Regions from separate parts of the Pseudoalteromonas sp. Z9A5 genome, predicted to be linked through region 1. Evidence: predicted binding sites of a transcription regulator. Region 1 holds the regulator's gene; the other holds the start of a gene.
What was found. The regulator MetJ, encoded in region 1, represses methionine synthesis genes. The targets are predictions, from matches to a motif close to TAGACGTCTAGACGTCTA.
Positions count from the first base shown of each region.

Region 2: metK (methionine adenosyltransferase) is a predicted target of MetJ. The motif match lies at 5,407-5,424, and genes of this name have one in related genera.

Region 1 covers NZ_WTLC01000007.1:75,252-83,022, reverse strand. The annotation lists gene priA (primosomal protein N') at 1-1,491, opposite strand, end outside; gene rpmE (50S ribosomal protein L31) at 1,722-1,937, shown strand; gene GQR56_RS05680 (malic enzyme-like NAD(P)-binding protein) at 2,463-3,704, shown strand; gene metJ (met regulon transcriptional regulator MetJ) at 3,790-4,110, opposite strand; gene metB (cystathionine gamma-synthase) at 4,310-5,509, shown strand; gene metL (bifunctional aspartate kinase/homoserine dehydrogenase II) at 5,587-7,771, shown strand, end outside.
Region 2 covers NZ_WTLC01000014.1:62,688-70,458, forward strand. The annotation lists gene GQR56_RS09205 (hypothetical protein) at 1-208, opposite strand, end outside; gene GQR56_RS09210 (GNAT family N-acetyltransferase) at 300-755, opposite strand; gene GQR56_RS09215 (divalent metal cation transporter) at 820-1,995, opposite strand; gene raiA (ribosome-associated translation inhibitor RaiA) at 2,198-2,554, opposite strand; gene GQR56_RS09225 (pyrimidine/purine nucleoside phosphorylase) at 2,731-3,045, opposite strand; gene tkt (transketolase) at 3,231-5,222, opposite strand; gene metK (methionine adenosyltransferase) at 5,526-6,677, shown strand; gene GQR56_RS09240 (hypothetical protein) at 6,841-7,386, shown strand; gene GQR56_RS09245 (5-formyltetrahydrofolate cyclo-ligase) at 7,407-7,771, shown strand, end outside.

The sequences.
Region 1 (7,771 bases):
AAATTCTTCTATTTGCTCTGTGCCTTTACCATTAGGGAATATTTGTGTACTTCCACAATCAGGGCATTGATGAGGAACATGATATTGATCGCCACAGTGGTGACAGATCATTTGACCAATTGCCTTATGAAAAGTTGCGCTGGTACTGCAGCGTTTACATTCACTCAACCAACCACATTCATGACAAATAAGTGTTGGCGAAAACCCACGACGATTTAAAAACACCATTACTTGTTTGCCACGATTTAAATGCTGACGCATAGTTGCAAGGCTTGCATGAGCAATACCTGCTTGGTCGGGTTGTCCTTTCATATCGAGCAATTTAAATTGGTTATCGGTCGCTGTTTGAGCGCGCTCAGTTAGGCTTAATAATTGGTATTTATTATTTATAGCTTTATGGAGTGTTTCGAGCGCTGGTGTTGCGCTACCTAATATAAGTGGAATTTTATGTTGGTAGGCGCGATACGCTGCTAAATCGCGAGCGTGGTAACGCAATGTATCTTGTTGTTTAAATGAAGAGTCGTGCTCTTCATCCACTACAATCATGCCGAGCTTTAAAAATGGTAGAAAAATACTCGAACGTGTGCCAATCACTACTGCACAACTGCCTTTCTCGCAAAAACGCCATGTTTGTAACCGCTCGTTGTCGGTAAGGGCTGAGTGCCAAAGCATGATTGGCGTATCAGGAAAGCGGCGGCGAAAACGGTTAACTGTTTGTGGCGTTAAGCCTATTTCGGGTACTAATACGAGAGCTTGTTCGCCGCGTTTTAATACCTCTTCAAGGCATTGCAAATAAACTTCGGTTTTACCGCTCCCTGTAACACCTTCTAATAAAAAGCTGCTAAAACCTGTACTTTGATTTATTGCAGTACAGGCTACCGCTTGCTCTTTATTAAGTGTTGGCTTGCTACCAACAGTAGGAGCGACGCTTTGCCATTGGTTATCGTGTTCAATAGTTTGTGTTATTAGGTCTTTATCGATAAGGCTATCAATCGTTTTTTTACTAAATCCTAAAGCTTTTAGCTCAGTTAATGACGATTTACCCGATTGCGATAATTGCTTTAATAAGTTGAGCTGCGTTTTTGCTTTTAACGAAGGTACTTTGGCGCCTTTTTCTGTAAGTGCGACCATGTTAATACTGGTTTTATCTGGCGACTCACCTTGGCGTAATGCACTTGGTAATGCTATGTGGATAGTTTCACCTAGCGGATAACAGTAATAACGGGCAGTAAAACTAAGTAGTTCTATATGCTGCGATGATAAAATAGGGGTATCGTCAATAACTTCAAAAATACTTTTAATTTTGTTTTCAGGTACTTCAGTCGTGTTTTTGAGTGCCAGTACTACAGCAACTTTACGTTGATTACCAAAAGGCACTAAAACGCGCATACCAGGTTTTAAGTCTGAGGCAATATTAGTGAGTTGCTCGTCTATTTTATAATCAAAGGTGCGTGGTAGTGGAACCTTTATTGCAACTTCAACAAAACGCATAACAACTCTACCTATAAAATTAATGCTGTAATGTACTAAAAATATAGCTAAAAACCTACAAGCAAATTGTAGTCGCTTTAGTATTTGATTACTTTTTTAGCAAAAAATATAATTAAAACTTGTGTGCGGGGTTGTTGTTGGATAAAATCCGGCTCCAACAATTTGTTTTAACGACGTATGGTACCAAACTACGGGTTTGGAGAGCGATGCGGCCTTAACTAGAGGTTTCTATGAAAGAAGGTATTCACCCTAAGTACGAAGTAATTTCAGCAACATGTTCATGCGGAAATGAATTCGAAACAAGCTCTACTTTATGTAAAAACATTCACTTAGACGTATGTTCTGCGTGTCACCCGTTTTACACTGGTAAGCAAAAAGTTTTAGACACTGGCGGACGTGTTGATCGTTTCAACAAGCGTTTCGGTGCACTTGGTAGCAAGAAGTAATTATTGCTGTCTAGTTGAGAAAAGCACCTTAGGGTGCTTTTTTTATACCTATAATTTGTCTCATTTATTTATTTTTTTATTTTAATTATCCCCTTTCTTCTTCGTGTCACTATTTTCTGCTTTTATTATGAGTATGCATAAACCTCTGCAGACAAACTGCATAATTGTCTCTATATTTTTAATTATCTAATTTTAACTACGTTGTTAAATGCAGCTAACATGAAGATAAATGTTTTAAAAGTAACGATTTAAGTCATTTAATATGGTTTATATTAAAGTCTCAACTGCGCGCTACATCAAAAATCACAACACGCTAAAAGTGCTTTTAAAACTATATTTTAGATGAATTTTTGCTCATGAAATGTTGCTGTGTTTTAGCTGTTTTTTAAAAAAACCTCTTAAAATCAATGCATCTAGCAGATAACAGGATAGATCTGATATTACTTGGAATTTAAAAATAATAAGGGTATCGTAACCCAGACAACACCTCTCACTTTAACTTAAATTGCAGGATACAATCGCGTTATGTCAGACTTTCGTGAACAAGCACTACATTATCATTCTCATCCCGTTCCAGGCAAAATCAGCATTGAACTAACTAAGCCAGCTGAAACGGTTCAAGACTTAGCGTTAGCATATAGTCCAGGGGTTGCCGAACCTGTGCGTGAAATTGCCGCTGATCCTGCAAATGCTTACAAATATACCGGTAAAGGCAATATGGTTGCGGTAATTACCAATGGCACTGCCATTTTAGGGTTAGGTAATTTAGGTCCTCTTGCATCTAAGCCGGTAATGGAAGGTAAAGCTTTATTATTTAAACGTTTTGCGGGTCTAGATTCAATCGATATTGAAGTTAAGCACAAAACAACAGAAGATTTTATTAACACGGTTGCTAATATTGCCGACACATTCGGTGGTATTAACCTTGAAGATATTAAGGCGCCAGAGTGTTTTGAAATTGAAAAAGCACTCATTGAGCGCTGTAGTATTCCTGTTTTTCATGATGATCAACATGGCACTGCAATCGTTACCGCTGCGGGTATGTTAAATGCACTCGAAGTACAAGAAAAATCAATCGAAGATGCTACTATTGTATGCTTAGGTGCTGGTGCTGCGGCCGTTGCATGTATGGAGCTATTAATAAAGTGTGGCGCACTGCGTGAACACATTTACATGCTGGACCGCAAAGGAGTTATCCATACTCGCCGTGAAGATCTAAATGAGTATAAAAAATTATTTGCTAATAATACTGATAAACGCACATTACAAGATGTAATTGCAGATGCAGATGTATTCGTTGGTGTATCAGGTCCTAATTTATTAGGAGCTGAAGATTTAAAGCTTATGGCAGATAAGCCGGTTGTGTTTGCGTGCTCAAACCCTGATCCTGAAATTGATCCTGCACTTGCACACAGCGCACGCAATGATTTAATTATGGCGACAGGGCGTTCTGATTATCCAAATCAGGTTAATAATGTTTTGTGTTTCCCGTTTATTTTTCGTGGTGCGCTTGATGTACGCGCAAGTGCTATTAACGATGAAATGAAAATAGCAGCAGTAGAAGCTATTCGCAGCATTGCAAAAGAGCCTGTACCTGTTGAAGTGCTAAAAGCCGCTGGTGTAGATAAGCTAGAATTTGGTGCGCAGTATATTATTCCAAAACCAATGGACCCACGTTTATTACCACGCATAGCAAGAGCGGTTGCTCTTGCTGCTGTTGAATCTGGTGTAGCGCAAATTGAGTTGCCAGAAAACTATATGCAGTAAACCTATACAGTAGCGTTACACAGTAAAATTTAGTCATAAAAAAACCTCAGTAATTACTGAGGTTTTTTTGTTTTACTTTATCTATTTATTCGTCATCTAAAACAGGGACTTCTAACCCCATTTCTTGCATTATTTTTTTCACTTCTTCTGGTACTTTTTCTGCGTTATCTTTACGTAGGTCGTCGTCATTAGGTAACGGTTGACCTGTAAATGCATGTAAAAACGCTTCACATAATAACTCACTGTTTGTTGCATGACGCAGGTTATTAATTTGACGGCGAGTACGTTCGTCAGTTAATACCTTTAATACATTTAGTGGGATCGAAACGGTAATTTTCTTAACTTGTTCTGATTTTTTACCGTGTTCTGCGTATGGGTGAATATACTCACCATTCCATTTAGCCATAAGATGTATCGTTGCCTCAGATTATTAATTGCTCACACGGCATAAAAAGCGTGTGAATATGCGTGAAATTCTATCGATTTAAAAAAGATAGTCAAATACTTGTTGTTTAGCCATCTAGAGGTTTAAATGTTTTGACTTCTTAAATTGAATAAATTACTCTTTTAGACGTCTAAACATCCAAATTAATTAGGTGACGAATATGAGCGAAAAAAACAAAGCAACCATTGCAGTTCGTAGCGGTGTAGAAGCCGATAAACATCATGGAGCAGTGGTAGCACCAATTTATTTATCGACTACTTATTCGTTTGCCGACTTCGATACTAAGCGTGCATATGACTACGGTCGCAGTGGTAATCCTAATCGCGATATTTTAGCTGAGACGCTTGCAGAGCTCGAAGGTGGAGTGCGCGGCATAATTACAGCCACAGGTATGGCGGCTGTGCATTTAGCAACTCAGCTGCTTAATCACGATGATACATTAGTGATCCCACACGACTGCTACGGTGGAAGCTACCGTTTATTTACTTCGTTACAAAAACGTGGCTTGCTAAAGCTTGAAGTTTTAGATTTAACAAAGCCAGAAAGTCTTCAAAAAATATTAGCAATTAAACCAAAACTAATTTGGATCGAAACACCAAGTAATCCAGTGCTACGTTTAACTGACATAAAAGCAGTAACCGATATTGCAAAGCAATGCGGGGCATTAGTGGCTGCCGATAACACGTTCTTGTCGCCAGCCCTGCAAAACCCAATTAAGTTTGGTGTAGATATTGTGGTGCATTCAACCACTAAATATATTAATGGACATTCCGATGTTGTGGGCGGCGCTGTTATTACTGCAACACAAGAGCTTGGTGATGAGCTTGCTTGGTGGGCTAATAATATAGGTATTACAGGTGCTCCATTTGATAGTTATTTAACACTGCGTGGTTTACGTACTTTGAACGTGCGCCTAAGGCAGCACCAAGAAAATGCATTAGCAATCGCTAAATATCTTGAAAACTCTGAATTTGTTAGCCAAGTTTATTATCCTGGCCTTGAGTCGCATCCTCAACATGCACTCGCTAAAGCACAACAACTTGGCTTTGGTGGCATGGTTAGTTTTGATATTAAAGGCGACATAAACGATGCCGCAGCATTTTTAACAAGCTTACATGATTTTAGTTTGGCTGAATCACTTGGCGGGGTAGAGAGCTTAATTTGTCACCCTGCGACAATGACTCATGCAGCAATGGAGGAAAAAGCACGTTTAGAGGCGGGTGTTGGTGATACGTTGATTCGAATTTCGGTTGGTATTGAAGATATACAAGATTTACTCGCTGATCTGGAGCGTGTGTTTAGCCTTGTTAAACCAGGTCAACAGCTTAATGCCAATCGACTAGGTAAAGGTGCTGGGTAGTCTAACGGTAACGTTAAGCAAAGTGCTGCTCATCCTGCACTTTGGTAATTAGCACCCATAAAATGGATTGGTAGAATATGGTTAATTGCGTACATAAATTTGGTGGTTCGAGTTTGAGTTCGACCGAGCGCTATCAAAGCGTTGCAAAGATTATTTTAGCTCATACTCAATCTGGTGATTGTGTGGTGGTATCTGCATCAGGTAAAACAACTGATACTCTAGTAACGCTATGGCAAAGTTATCAGCAACAAGATATGCAAGTTGTGGCTGATATATTATTACAGCTAAGTAATCACCAAAGTGATTTGATTAAACAATTGTTACAAGCGGATCTTAAACGCAGTGCACTTAAAACATTAAATGAAGAATTAAGTTTAATTACAGAATTAGCTAAAAATAAGCAATTGCAAGAAGCTGTGTTACTCGCTCATGGTGAATTATGGTCGGCGCGTTTATTAGCAACTTATTTACAGCAACTAAATATTGATGCCTGCGCGCAAGATGCTAGAGAGTTATTTTCTTTAAATAATGGGCAACTATTACATACACAAAATGTTAAGCAATGCAGCGACTTAATCGATCATAGTAAAATTAACGTAGTAACAGGATTTATTGCTAAAAATACTAATGGCGATACTGTAACGTTGGGCCGTAATGGCAGCGATTATAGCGCGACCTTATTAGCAAATTACTGCAATGCAAAGCAAGTATGCATTTGGACTGACACTCAAGGCGTGTTTAGCGCCGATCCTCGTAAAGTTAGTAAAGCGATTAAATACGCTAAAATATGCCGAGGGCAGGCTAATTTATTAGCCAGATTGGGTAACCCTGTACTTCACGCAAAAACGTTATCTCCACTTAAAAATACAGATATAAAACTGGCTGTTCGCAGTAGTTTTGACGTGCAAGCAGGTCAAACAGATATTGTAAAAGAGGGTAGTGTTAAACAAAAGCGCTTTATAACAACGTTACATAATGTGGACTTATTAACGATTGATGAGCTTAGTGAAGGAGAGGTTGCAGATATCAGCCAGCTTATTCAGCATAGCCTTCATCATTTCAATCAAAGTGGGGAAACTTATTTAATCGTACCTGCTGCTGCAACAAATCAGATTGTAAGTTATTTTTCAGGCAGAGCTAATATTAGTGAGTCGAATTTAAATGGTTGTGCGGTTATTGCATCAGAGCAAGATATTAATGCGTTGAACTTACAAGCTCTCGATGTATTAAATCAACAAAGCATTAAGCCTAGGTTTGTTCATCAAGGGTGCGGCTATGCACTGTTGCTGACTGATCAACTTATTGATAGTGATGTACTGAGTATATTGCACGACCAACTGATAAATAAAGGTCAAGAAATAGCATTAATAGTGGCAGGGCTTGGCAATGTAGGTAAGGTTTTTATTGATCAGTTGTCTTCGCAAATTAAACGCTTGCCAAATGATTATAGTATTAAACTGGTAAGTTTAGTTCGCTCAACACAAATGCTATTTAATGCCAGTGGTATTAATACCCAGCAGTGGGATACGCAATGGCAGCATGAAGCATGCAAATATAATAAGTCTGATTTATTACATGTGATTAGTGAGCTCGATTATGAGCATAAAGTTGTTATAGATATAACTGCTAGTGAACAATTTAGTTTGTTATACACAGACTTTGTTGAGCGTGATTGTCATTTAATTAGTGCTAATAAATATGCCGGTACAGCACCTACTACATGGTATGAGTTGTTACGTAGTCGTATAACAGATAAAAATTTGCATTGGCGTTACAACACAAGTGTAGGTGCTGGTTTACCTATTAATTTTGCGTTAGCAGATTTACAAAATAGTGGCGATAAAATAACGCGAATCGAAGGTGTTTTTTCGGGTACTTTGTCGTGGCTATGCAGTAAATATGATGGATCAAAAGCATTTTCTGATTTGGTAATTGAAGCGCAAAACATGGGATTTACAGAACCCGATCCGCGAGAAGACCTGTCAGGTCGAGACATGCAACGTAAGTTACTTATCTTAGCGCGAGAGCTAGGTCTTAAGTTAGACCTTAATGATATAGAGCTATCTGCACTTATGCCTGACAAATTGGCTAAAGGTAGCTGGAAGGATTTTATTGATCAAAAAGATGAGTTAGATTCTTTTATACAAGTACACGCGAGTAAAGCACAATCACAGCATTCAGTGCTTCGTTACACTGGCTTACTAGAAATAGAGCAAGGAAAAGTAACTGCAAAAGTGGGAATAGCTTACGTGGCTGAAGGTC
Region 2 (7,771 bases), on a different contig from region 1:
GGAGCACTGCGCCCTTGCTCCCAATTTTCGAACGTTCTTGCTTATGTATTCTAGATATTTCTGGAATATTCACTATTTCATCGGTTGAAATGGCAAGGTCATTAAGCTCACTTACTGTTTGAACCTGTAACGTAAGTACACTTTGTGAATGCGCTTTAGCGTCAACAAGAGTTGTAGTTAATTCTGAAAATAAATCACGTTTGCTCATTACGTCATCTCCTAAAAACTCTTTTATTGCTTTTTTGTTCTGGTGTTAAATATGTCATTTTTTTTTGCTGTAAATGGTGAACTCATACAACTCAAAGCACTTTACTCATAAATAAACTATACGGGTCTAGCTCATAATCACCAAACGGCTCGCATTCTTTAAAACCAAACTGAGTATAAAGCTTTTGTGCGGGTAAAAATGCCTCAGCGGTACCGGTTTCTAAGCTTACTGTTTTGTAACCTCGCGAGCTTGATTGCTCAATAATATGCGTGAGTAACTTAGCAGCTATGCCTTGGCGTAAATAGCTGCTTGATGTGCGCATTGATTTAATTTCGCCTTCGGTAGCATTTAGTGCTTTTAAAGCGCCAACACCCGCTAAATTATTATCAATCCATAAGCTATAAAAAGTTATATCGGGCTGAGTGAGCTTGCTCACATCAAGTGCATGTACGCTTTCAACGGGTGAGTGTTTTAGCATATCGTTATGGTGCGCTTGTAGTAGTTTTATAACGTGTGGGTTTGAAAGCTCGCCTGTTCTAATATCCATTTATACCTCATTTAAATTTTAAGTTTTAGGGCTTTAATTAAAACCCTAAAGTAAGTGGCTATATTTAGAATGCTAGTTTCCACACTACAAATGCTACTGCAAAGCCTATTAAATACACTAAGCCTAGCCACGTTAAGCTGCGCAGTAACACGCTGTGCTTAATGGCGGGCTCTGAGCGTACAAGGCTAAAGTTAAGCCATGCGAAAACAGGTGTTGTAACAAATGAAAGTGTCATTGCAAACGTAAGCATTGGACCAAGGGCTGATTTAAAAAATAAAATAACCGCCATACCGGCAAGTGCTTGTAGTATTAACCAAATATTTAGGCTGTGTTTTGATTGCTTAAAGCCAAGTAGTTTATGAGACTCGTTAAGCGTGCGGGCGTAGCCATCAAGCACAGTGAGTGTGGTGCCAAACATACATAAAAAAGCGATTGCTGATACCAGCGGTCTTGCCCACTCGCCTATTGTTAACGCGTACATATCAATAAGCTGCTTGGCAAACGCGACACCGCCGAGTTCTATGCTGCTAGTTTGCCCATACTGTACCAATACACCTAAGCTAAAAAATACCAAGGCTAAGCCAGCTGTAAGCCAGTAACCTACGTTAAAATCGAACAGGCCTTGGCTTTTAGTGACTGTTTGCTGCGCTTGCTTTTCTTTTAGCCATAAAGAACTTAATGCAGATATTTCGATAGGCGCTGGCATCCAGCCCATTAAAGCGACCATAAAGCTAAGCATTGCAAGTTCATACGGTGAAGGACCCACATAATCAGCAGGTGCCATTGGACCGTTACTAAATGCAATGGCAAGGGCAATCAAAGTAGCGAGCGTAAGCAGCCCCATAATACCTTTGGCAACGTTATCGAGCGCTTTAAAGTGCCCAAGTAGCAATATAACTAAACATACACCCAGCAGCATCCAACAAAGCAAGGTTACTTCAATAACAATAGGTAAGGCGTAATGCAGCAGGCTTGCGGTAAGTAGTAATACGCCGGCGGTATTAACTACGGCAGCTACAATATTTAAACCAATAAAGCTATAAAAATAAAACGGTCCTTTGCTTTTATAGCCCTCTACTAAGCTATTTTTAGTGGCAAGTGTGTATTCCATACCAAAACGAAAAAACGGGTATTTTAAAACATTAACAACGAGGATTAACCAAAATAGTTGCCAGCCAAATATTGCTCCAGCCTGTGTAGACGCAACTAGGTGAGATCCGCCAATAGCGGCCGTTGCCATTAGGATCCCAGGCCCAAGCGCACCTAGTCGAGATTTCCATACTGCTTTTGTTTTGTGCATTAATTTCTCAAAATATGTGTGTTGTGTGTTCTTTTTATCAATTTTTATAATTAATAAACCGCAAGAACGCATAACTTACCTAAATTACAGGCAATAAAAAAGAGCCATATGGCTCTTTTTTACAATACTTTGTGACTAAATTTTATTTAAGATCCATCTCTTGGATGATCTCGTGTGCGATTTCAGGTGTTGTACTTACAGGCTTTTCGTGTAGGTTTGCTTTTATCTGCCCTTTTCGATGTTTTAGTGCCGCATCGAGTTTTTTAGCTGCGCTTGCAATGGCTGGGTACATAACTTCGTTTTCCCCTTTTACCGATATGCGCGTGCCTTCGTAATTAGTGCTAATTTCAGCTTGGATTTTATGATGTTCTTTAGACAAAATAATATCGAGTGCAATAAGCGATGGAAAATGGCTCTCGATTTTTGAAAATTTTTCGTTGATGTGCTCTTTAATAGAGTCAGTAACTTCAACATGGTGACCAGAAAGATTAATTTTCATAGGGTATCCTTTTATTTGTTACCTACAATTAGTATTGGGGGCTATTTAGATTAACACAAGGAAAAAATAGAGATATTTGAAGTTTATTTGTGGTTTTTGGTAATTTAAATCATGTGTTGCGCAAAGTTTATGCAAAGCCCATATTACATGGGCTTTCAGACGTCTAGCTATTCTGGTTAATCTGTATACGAACAACAGTAGTCAGCAAAATCAGATACTTTCACTTTAAAGCTTACATTAGCATCTACGTTAAACGACTCACCTGCGTTAAATGTTTTCCACTCGCTCGCACCTGGTAATAAAATATCCCATTGACCAGCTAAAAGCTCCATGCATTCTTTTTGGTTTGTATCAAAAACAAACTCACCTGGTTGCATAAAACCTAATGTTTTCGCTTCGCCATCACCTAAAATAACGGTACGACTCGACACTTTTCCGTCAAAATATACATTGGCTTTTTTTACTACACTTACGTTATCGAACTTTGGCATTTTTAGCTCCTGCTATTAATTTAAGATTTTTATTTATAAATTTTATCGCACTACCTTGCCTGATAGCTTACTTTCTTGCAAGGAAAGCAGCATTGACCAAGGTGAAGTTGCTTCATGTAAGGGCATAAAAAAACCCGCAACATGTGCGAGTTTTTCAATTACTTACTTTGTTTAATCAAAAGCGATTAAAAAAGCTCGTTTGCTTTGCTTACAATGTTTGCCACTGTAAAACCAAAGTGTTCAAACAACTCATTAGCTGGTGCTGACTCACCAAAGGTGGTCATACCTACTACTGCGCCGTTTAAACCAACGTACTTGTACCAGTAGTCAGCAATACCTGCTTCTACTGCTACGCGGCGTGAAACAGATGCCGGTAATACGCTTTCTTTGTATGCTGCGCTTTGATCTTCAAAAGCATCAGTACATGGCATAGACACAACACGTACCTTTTTACCTTGGCTGCGTAGCTCTTTAGCTGAATCTTGTGCTAGTTGTACTTCAGAACCCGTTGCAATGAAAATAATCTCTGGGTTGCCGTCACAGCTAAGGATGTAACCACCCTTTTTAACGTCACTTAATTGCTGTGCGTCACGCGCTTGTTGCTCAAGACCTTGGCGAGTAAAGATTAACGATGTAGGACCATCTTTACGCTCAATAGCTTGTTGCCATGCAATTGCCGACTCAACTTGGTCACATGGACGCCAGTTGTATAAGTTAGGCGTTAAACGCATGCTTGCAATTTGCTCTACTGGTTGGTGAGTTGGACCATCTTCACCTAAACCAATTGAATCGTGCGTGTATACAAAAATGCTTGGTTGCTTCATTAATGCAGCCATACGAACGGCATTTTTTGCATATTCAACAAACATTAAGAACGTAGCGCCGTAAGGAATAAAGCCTTTATGAAGGGCAATACCATTCATAATTGCCGACATACCAAACTCACGTACACCGTAGTAAATGTAGTTACCGCTTGCATCATCGCGTGTTAAACCTTTAGAGCCATCCCAAATTGTTAAGTTTGAGCCAGCTAAATCGGCTGAGCCACCCATAAATTCTGGTAATAACGGACCAAATGCATTTAATGCATTTTGTGACGCTTTACGAGAAGCAGGATTTGCAGGGTTTGCTTGCAATTGCTCAATATACGCTTGAGATTTTTCAGCCCAATCACCAGGAAGCTCGTTATTAATACGACGCTTGTATTCAGCTGCAAGCTCTGGGTATGCTTTTGCGTATGCTGCAAACTTTTCGTCCCAGCTTGATTCAAGCTGTTGACCTTTTTCTTTGCTATCCCATTGTGCGTAAATATCATCAGGAATTTCGAAAGCATCGCCAGTCCAACCTAAAAATTCGCGAGATGCTTTAATTTCGTCATCACCTAGTGGTGCGCCATGACAATCGTGGCTACCTGACTTATTAGGTGAACCGTAACCAATAATTGTTTTACAACAAATAAGTGATGGCTTATCGGTAACGCTTTTAGCCTCTGCAATTGCAGCACTTACAGCGTCGCTGTCGTGGCCATCAACACCACTAACTACATGCCAACCGTACGCTTTAAAGCGAGCTGGCGTATCATCGGTAAACCAACCTTCTACTTCACCATCGATAGAGATACCGTTGTCATCCCAAAATGCAACAAGTTTACCCAGACCTAATGTGCCTGCAAGTGAACCTGCTTCATGAGAAATACCTTCCATAAGGCAGCCATCGCCCATAAATGCATAGGTAAAGTGATCAACAATATCGTGACCTTCACGGTTAAACTGTGCAGCAAGTGCTTTTTCGGCAATTGCCATACCTACGGCATTTGTGATCCCTTGACCTAATGGACCCGTAGTAGTTTCGATTCCTGGAGCGTAACCATATTCTGGATGACCTGGTGTTTTAGAGTGCATTTGACGGAAGTTTTTAATTTCGTCTAGTGGTAAATCATAACCACTTAGGTGCAATAGAGAATATATAAGCATTGAACCGTGGCCGTTCGATAATATAAATCGATCTCGGTCAGCCCACTCTGGATTTGTTGGGTTATGCTTTAGATAATCGCGCCATAATACTTCTGCGATATCAGCCATGCCCATAGGGGCTCCAGGGTGACCAGATTTGGCCTTTTGTACTGCGTCCATTGACAAGACGCGAATAGCATTTGCAAGTTCTTTGCGAGATGGCATGAATTCTCCTACCTTATATGTGTATTTGCGCGGGTATTTATGTAATCGTTTATGTAACCAAATATCTTGGATACTGCTATACATCCATTCTTACTTAATGTGGGGGCGGTGTGCAATTAAAAACCCCAGAAAAGGGAGCATTATGAATTTTTTTTGAGACCAGAACGACATTAGTAATTTTATTTAGACGTCTAGGCGTAAAAACACTATGCAATTAGTTTTGTTTTCGATAAAATACGCCCCTTAATTTTTTAGCGCTAATACCGACATTTGTGAAGCGCAATATTTGTGAGCAGAAATACAATGGCAAAACATTTATTTACTTCTGAATCAGTTTCTGAAGGTCATCCGGATAAAATCGCCGATCAAATCTCTGATGCGGTACTTGATGCAATCCTAGAGCAAGACTCTCAGGCTCGCGTAGCGTGTGAAACTTACGTGAAAACCGGTATGGTTATGGTTGGTGGTGAAATCACTACTAGCGCATGGGTTGATATCGAAGAAATTACACGTAAAACAATTCGTGACATTGGCTACACAAATTCAGACATGGGCTTTGATGCCGATTCATGTGCAATTTTAAACACTATTGGTAAACAGTCTCCAGACATTAACCAAGGTGTTGACCGTACTAGCCCAGAAGAACAAGGCGCTGGCGACCAAGGCTTAATGTTTGGTTACGCATGTAACGAAACAGAAGTACTAATGCCTGCCCCAATTACTTACTCACACCGTTTAGTACAGCGCCAAGCGCAAGTACGTAAAAGCGGCGAGCTTAACTGGTTACGTCCAGATGCAAAATCTCAAGTTACTTTTGCATACGAAAACGGCAAGCCAGTAGGTATTGATGCTGTTGTACTTTCTACTCAGCACAGCGAAGACATTTCGCAAAAAGATTTAGTAGAAGCTGTGATGGAAACAATCATCAAGCCGGTACTTCCTGCAGAACTTATTACAAGTGCAACTAAGTTTTTCATTAACCCAACAGGTCGCTTTGTTATTGGCGGACCAATGGGTGACTGTGGCTTAACTGGTCGTAAAATCATTGTAGATACATACGGTGGTATGGCTCGTCACGGTGGTGGTGCTTTCTCTGGTAAAGATCCATCAAAAGTTGACCGTTCTGCGGCATACGCTGCACGTTACGTTGCTAAAAACATTGTTGCTGCTGGTCTTGCTGACAAGTGTGAGCTACAAGTTTCTTACGCAATTGGTGTTGCAGAGCCTACTTCTATCAGCGTTGAAACGTTTGGTACAAGCAAGCTAGAAGAAAGCCGTTTAATTGAGCTTATTCGTGAACATTTTGACTTACGCCCTTACGGCTTAATTCAAATGCTTGATTTAGAGCGCCCTATCTACCTTCCTACAGCGGCTTACGGTCACTTTGGTCGCGACGAGTTCCCTTGGGAACGTACAGATAAAGCAGACGCACTTCGCGCAGCTGCTGGCCTTTAAGCCAATAATGTAATAATATAAAACGGCCCTTTTTAGGGCCGTTTTTACATCTGGAGTTTATTTGTAGTATTGTTCGTAAATAAAATAACTATAAAATCGACCTCGAATTCTTTTGTACTTTAGGTATATACTCATTTCATTATAAAGCTTGAGAGATAGTTAAATGACCGACAATTTTCGCGTTATATTTGCAGGGCTTGCAGATGACGTTGATGCAAAAACAGCATGCACAACTTTAGCGCAACGGCTAAAAACCTCAGAGGAAAAAGTAACGCTTTTTTTTAAAGGTAAACCCTTATTTGCACCAAGCAATAAAGACAAAGCATTAAAACAAGCAAAATTACTTGTTGGTCTTGGCATAAAAAGTAAGCTTCAAGCTATCTCTAGTGCATCAAGCACAAATACCGAGCAAGCAAATAATCAACGCGATGAACGCATTTTTGATGCACTCGATTATATTACCAGCAGCTTAATTCGCCTTGAAGAAAAGCTAGAAGAATTAGAACAACGGCTTCCTGAAGCAGAGTCAAAAGCGCAAATAGAAAACAACGATGAATGGCAAGATGACGACCTGATGCTTGATGAAGAGCTTATTAGTGCACCTAAAAAGCGCAGTAATGTTCTTTTATATTCACTTATAGCCACGGTAGTAACACTGCTAATAGTATTGGCGGCATATTTAGCTTTTCCTAACTTATTTTCTTTTTAATTACCTAGCGAAGCACTAACATGAGCAATAAACGCGCACAGATCAGAAAGTCAGTCCGTGAAATGCGTAATAATTTATCAAAAAAACAGCAATTATTTGCCGCTCAATCGCTTAAAATGAATTTTATTCAACAGTTAAAAAGCAAAAAAACAGATAAAAAAGAGCATATAGCAATTTATTTAGTTAACGATGGTGAACTAGATACATCATTGTTAATTAATGAGTTATGGAACTTAAACCATGAAGTTTACCTCCCTATAATACACCCCTTTAACGGGGCTAATTTACTCTTTCAACGTTATGAAAAAAACTCACCCATGAAGGCAAATCGCTATGGTATCTTGGAGCCTAAGCTGAATTGCTCTGAGATATGCCCATTACCAGC